2 regions of the Enterococcus sp. AMC1623 genome follow, and region 1 is predicted to be linked to the other one. Evidence: a T-box and tRNA genes for the amino acid it is inferred to sense, from the RefSeq annotation. Region 1 holds a T-box; the other holds one or more tRNA genes.
What was found. A T-box is a leader RNA that pairs with one kind of tRNA and senses whether it is charged. The one in region 1 lies ahead of serS (serine--tRNA ligase), so its partner is inferred to be a tRNA-Ser.
Positions count from the first base shown of each region.

Region 2: it has a tRNA-Ser gene. The T-box ahead of serS (serine--tRNA ligase) is inferred to sense a tRNA for this amino acid. The anticodon was not compared.

Region 1 is NZ_CM177096.1:2,459,583-2,462,791, forward strand. It holds gene croR (response regulator transcription factor CroR) at 1-392, shown strand, start outside; gene AC4BC7_RS11815 (sensor histidine kinase) at 382-1,563, shown strand; T-box leader at 1,602-1,801, shown strand; gene serS (serine--tRNA ligase) at 1,860-3,134, shown strand.
Region 2 is NZ_CM177096.1:3,444,515-3,447,723, forward strand. It holds gene AC4BC7_RS17000 (threonine/serine exporter family protein) at 1-568, opposite strand, end outside; gene AC4BC7_RS17005 (TetR/AcrR family transcriptional regulator) at 895-1,470, shown strand; tRNA gene AC4BC7_RS17010 (tRNA-Ser) at 1,526-1,612, opposite strand; gene AC4BC7_RS17015 (Cof-type HAD-IIB family hydrolase) at 1,693-2,496, opposite strand; gene AC4BC7_RS17020 (NCS2 family permease) at 2,782-3,209, shown strand, end outside.

The DNA.
Region 1 (3,209 bases):
CAAAACCTTTTAATCCATTAGAAGTGATGGCTCGTGTTAAATCACTTTTACGTCGTACTAAAATGCAAGTTGCTTCTGCTCAACCAGATGTTTTGGAAGTAAGTTCATTGATTATTAATCGTGATTCACATGAAGTAAAAACAATTGATGGAAAAGAAATTCAATTGACTGCTTTAGAATTTGGGATTTTATACTTACTTGCTTCCCATCCAAACCGTGTCTTCAGTGCCGATGAAATTTTTGAGCGTGTTTGGAAACAAGAAAGCGTCGTATCTGCAAAAACAGTCATGGTTCACGTGAGTCATTTGCGTGATAAAATTGAAGAAGCAACTGGCGGTGAAAAAATTATTCAAACAGTATGGGGAGTTGGATACAAAATAGATGCAAAATAAAGCAGAAAAAAGAAAACGAGTCACGCTTACTTCTAAAGAAATCAGTGAGTTATTTGCAGAATCAATTATTACGATTATTCTATTAATTATCGTAAATATTGCAATCTTGCTTATTCTTTCTTCTATTATAAATAATACTCCTGCTTTAAACGAGGCAATCTTTGAATCACGCAATAGTTTTGTCGAAAATTTAGACACGGAAATCTTTTTAAGTGGAAAAAATATTCTAGTTCCCGTCTTCCTTGTGTTGGACATTGCTTTTTTATATTGGCGCTTGATTCGTCGCTATCGTCAAATGCAATTACGACATATAATTAGCGAACTACATTATATTGCAGAAGGAAATTATGACCATCGCATTCCTTTTGAACTAAGAGGTGACTTGAATCGCGTGGTGAGCAGCATTAATGGCTTAGTTGATAGTACAGTTGCTGCGATTGAAGAAGAACGAAAAATTGAAAAATCCAAAGATGAATTAATTACCAACGTTAGTCACGACATTCGTACTCCTTTAACCTCAATTATTGGCTATTTGGGATTAATTGAAGATCGACAATACCATTCAGAAGAAGATTTATTGAAATACACGCACACTGCTTACGTGAAAGCTAAGCAAATGAAATCGCTCGTTGATGATTTATTTGAATATACAAAGGTTAGGCAACCCAGTGTGCCAGTTAATTTAATTAAATTTGACATGGTACAGTTAGTCGAACAACTAGCTGCTGACTTTGAATTAGAAGCTAGCAAAAAAGGAATTGAGGTACAAACTGTTGCGCGTCCTGCACAAATTATTATGGACGGTGATACAGAAAAATTAGTGCGCGTCTTTAACAACTTGTTAACGAATGCCCTAAAATATGGCAAAGGCGCCACAAAAATTGTAATGGAAGTCGAAAAGGTTGGCACTGAAGTCGTTATTACAGTTAAAAACAATGGTAAAATGATTCCTAAACGCGCATTGGATTCACTTTTTGACCGTTTTTATCGGGTAGAAGAATCGCGTTCACAAGAAACAGGTGGAACCGGATTAGGATTAGCAATTGCCCAAAGCATCGTTGCTTTGCATGGGGGGTATATTTATGCTAAATCCTCTCATACATGGACTTCTTTTATTATTCATTTACCGTTACATCGCAACAAAGTACCACAACCTAATAACAACGGTTGACGAAAATAAAAAATTCGGCTATGCTAAAACCAATTAAATAGAGAATATGCAAAGAATCTAGTACAAATTAGACTTCTAAAAAGAGAGCTGATGGTTGGTGAAAATCAGTAGAAGCTATATTGGAATCCAATTCTTACCATGCGTCTTTTGAAAGAAAGAACCTTCCCTCAGGTTACGAGGACAAGTGCGGCGTATGCCGAACTTGGGTGGCACCGCGAACAACTATTTCGTCCCAAGCTATTTTGCTAGGGATGGAATAGTTTTTTTATTTTATTCATATAATAGGAGGAAAAAAGATGTTAGATATTAAAATGATTCGTCAAAATTTCGACACTGTGCAACAAAAATTAAAAACACGTGGCGTTTCTGAAGAAGTTCTCGCTGAATTTCTAAAATTAGATGAAGACCGTCGTAGCTTATTAGTCCAAGTAGAAGACTTAAAAAAATACCGCAATGATGTTTCGGCAGAAATTGCTCAATTAAAACGCTCTAAAGAAGACGCAACTGCTAAAATTACTGAAATGAAAGAAGTGGGCGGTAAAATCAAAGCTTTGGATAGCGAAGTGGCTCAAATTGATGAACAATTGAAAGTAATCGCTACAACTCTACCAAATATTCCCCATGAAAGTACACCAATCGGAAAAGACGAAGATGACAACGTAGAAGTACGTCGTTGGAGTGAACCTCAATCATTAGACTTTGAAGCAAAACCTCACTGGGAAATTGCGGAAAACTTAGGTATTTTAGACTTTGAACGAGGAGCGAAAGTTTCTGGTAGTCGTTTTGTCTACTATACTGGTTTAGGTGCACGTTTAGAACGAGCTTTGTATAATTTTATGTTAGATCAACATGTTTATGAACATGGATATACTGAAATGATTACACCATATGCAGTCAATAGCCAAGCGATGTTTGGTACGGGACAATTTCCAAAATTTAAAGAAGATGTCTTCCAATTGGAAAACTCTGACTTAACATTAATTCCCACAGCTGAAGTACCGTTAACAAATTACTATAGTAACGAAATTTTAGACCAAGATCAGTTGCCTATTTATTTTACGGCATTAAGTCCAGCTTTCCGTTCAGAAGCAGGTAGTGCAGGACGTGATACACGTGGTTTGATTCGCTTGCATCAATTCAATAAAGTAGAAATGGTTAAATTCAGTGATGCGGAACATTCTTATGATGAATTAGAAAAAATGACCGCTGACGCTGAATCAATTCTCCAAAAACTAAATTTACCTTACCGTGTAATGGCCTTGTCAACAGGTGATATGGGCTTCTCTGCTGCCAAAACGTATGATTTAGAAGTTTGGATTCCAGCCCAAGATACGTACCGTGAAATCAGTTCATGTTCTAACTGTGAAGATTTCCAAGCGCGTCGTGCCATGATTCGTTACCGTGATGCGGAGAATAAAATCCAATATGCACATACCTTAAATGGTTCTGGTTTAGCAGTCGGTCGTACCGTTGCTGCCGTGTTAGAAAATTATCAAAATGCAGACGGAAGTGTCACAATTCCTGAAGTATTAGTTCCTTATATGGGTGGACTAACAAAAATTGAAAAATAAGCAAAAACCGTAAATGAAGTTTTCATTTACGGTTTTTTCGTTGATTGAATATTTCAATCATGTTACAGTATTAGT
Region 2 (3,209 bases), 980 kb from region 1:
TATTTGCCCAGTGAAGTTTCACTGATAAAAGAGCGAGCACACCGATAATAAAAGAAGCTAAAAAATTGTCGAAGAATTGTAACTTTAAGATTTTATTGGCATAGTAATTGACTGTAAAACCAATCATACCAATGATAGCTGTCGCGACAAAATCATAAGATGAACCCCCGAAAGCATACATTAATAAACAACTCATCACACCTGCACAAACAATCTGTAACCAAAGAGGAAACACGGGTGTATCATAGTCGATTTTTTTTAAGGAGTTATGCAAAGTTAATAAATCTATTTTATGCTCAGCGAATTCACGCGATAATTGATTGACTGCAACAACTTTTTCTAGATTAATCGATCGAGTACCGACATTTTCAACTTGTGTGTAATGACTATTACGTAATCCCATGAAAATACCTGTGGCTGTTACATAACTTACACTATTGGGTTCGTTAGCATTAGTTGCAATGCGCTTCATGGTATCTTCTACACGATAAACTTCAGATCCACTTTCCATCATAATTTTTCCAGCTAACAAACAGGTTTCTACTACTAACTCTTTTGATGCAGTCATTTCTAAGCTCCTTTAAACGTATTTATTTGATAGAATTTTTTTGTAAGAATGATTTTATTCTATCTGTTTGCTTAGAAACCTACAAGAATTCTTTATTATGTTTTAATAACATAACGGCTGCATCTAAACATTCTCTTTCATTCTTTTTCCGAAAATTTACAACAAAACACTCGTTAAAATGAAAGATAATTGCGACTAATCCTTGAAAAAATCATTTTTTTAATGAAAAAATCAAATTTTATTTTTTTTAATAAAAACCCTTTAAAAAATATAGAATGTCGGTTAAAATAACATTAACAGATTAAATTTTGATGAGGAGGGTTCTTATGCGACATAAAGTATATACACGTGAACACATCTTGAAAGCCGCTTATGAAGTAATTGCAAAAGATGGTTTTACGAATTTTACTGCTCGAAACGTAGCGAAAAAAATGGGGGTGTCCACGCAACCCATCTATCTCGAATTTGAAAATATGCAGGATTTAAAAAATACACTTGTAGAAACAGTTTATGAAGATTTAAAGAAAAAAGTTTTTTCTGTTGAGCATACGGGTGATAAATTAATGGATTTAGCGATTAACTATATTGATTTATCACAAAAAAATCCGAAGCTGTTTATTGCGTTATTCATTGATAACTATGGCGGTGGTAAGTTGATGTATAAGCAGTCTTATGATCATTTTTGTCAAACAATTCATGAGCACCCAGAATACGCCGATTTATCTGAAGAACATCTAAAAGCTTTGCATACGGGAATTTGGATTTCTGTAACAGGAGTGGCCGCTTTGATGTCTTCTGGCGTGATCGAACCAACACGGCAACAGATTATTACCGTTGTTCAACAAACGATCGATTCAATTTTAGCAATTGAAGCAAAGAAAAATGAAGAAACTAAGGAATAAGCAAAAAAAGCTAGCCAGTTCGTTTTGAATTGGCTAGCTTTTTTATTGCTCGATAAGGAGAGTACGGGATTTGAACCCGTGCACCATTTAACACGGCTCGCTGGATTTCGAGTCCAGTGCATTACCACTCTGCCAACTCTCCACAACGATTTATTTTCTTCCTTTTTTTCAAAAAATGCAAGTGAAAACAAAAAAGCCAGAGGAAATCCTCTGACTGTCCATTTATAGAGAAAGATATTTTTCAAGATAATTTGCTAGACCATCTTCATCATTGGTTTGAGTGGTTACATCATTTGCCACATTTTTCAATTGATCGATACCGTTACTCATCGCCACACCCCAGCCAGCATAGTCGAGTAGTTCTAAGTCATTGTGTTCATCGCCAAATGCAATAACATCTTTTTGATCAATGTTTAGAGAATCAGCAATCACTGATACCGACATCGCTTTTTGAACACCTTTTGGCACAATTTCCAAAATGGCGTTGGGACCACCCCATGTACGAACGTCGATTTTATTTTCAAACTGTTTTGTCAATGAATCAGAAACCTGTGCCGAAAATTCATGCTGTGTTTTGATTAATAAAGAAGTGGGATTTGTTGTTAAATTACTAAACAAGTTTGCTTCACTTACTTTATCTGTTGCAAAAAAATGGCCTTCAAAATCTTTTAAGTCATTAATATAAAATGTTTCGCGATTTTCAGCAGCGATAAAATCTAAATTTAATTTTTCTTTTTGTGCCAAAATTTCAAAAGCAATATCTCTTTCAATGGATAGTTCACGTTCAAATGCCCATTTTTGATAAGGTTTGTGGACAAGTGCACCATTGAAATTTACCATTGGTGTATCTAATTTTAGCTGACGGTAAAAATGTTCACTCATGCGAAAAGGACGTCCAGTTGCAATACTAACGTAGTGACCTGCTTGTGTTGCTTTTGTTAAAACTTCAGCTGTTCGAGAGCTAATGAGCGACTGACTATTTAATGTTGTTCCATCTAAATCGATAGCAATTAATTTTTGAGACATAAAAGGATTCCTTTCTGTTAATAAATGCTCACCCAAAGTGTAACATATTCTAACGATTTGACAAATGTGGAACCTTACTCACACCTTGTAGAATCAAGTATGAGCAAAAGTGAATGGGCTAAACACGAACGATTACTATATTTATTAAAATATTTGTTAATAAAATGTTGAAAAAAAGATAGAAGCTCACTATAATCGGTAGTTGTTCAACGGAAAGCTTAAAATTGCCTTTATTTTCTTTTTTCTTTCCGATTGTTTAATTAAATTTAGGAGTGAAGATGTATCATGGAAAAGTTTTTCAAATTAAAGGAAAACAACACTAGCGTATCAACGGAAGTCGTAGCAGGGATTACCACGTTTTTTGCAATGAGTTATATTTTATTTGTGAATCCGTCTATCTTGTCAGCGTCAGGTATGCCATTTCAAGCTGTTTTCTTAGCAACGATTATTGCGTCAATTATTGGAACCTTAATCATGGGATTGTTCGCCAATGTTCCTTATGCGCAAGCACCAGGGATGGGATTGAATGCCTTTTTCACATTCACGGTTGTTTTTGGTTTGGGTTATACTTGGCAACAAGCTTTAGCAATGGTTTTTATTTGTGGATTAATTAATATTTTTATTACAGTGACAAAAATTCGTAAAATGATTATTCGTGCTATTCCTGAGAGTATGCAAAATGCTATTGGTGGCGGTATTGGTATTTTCGTTGC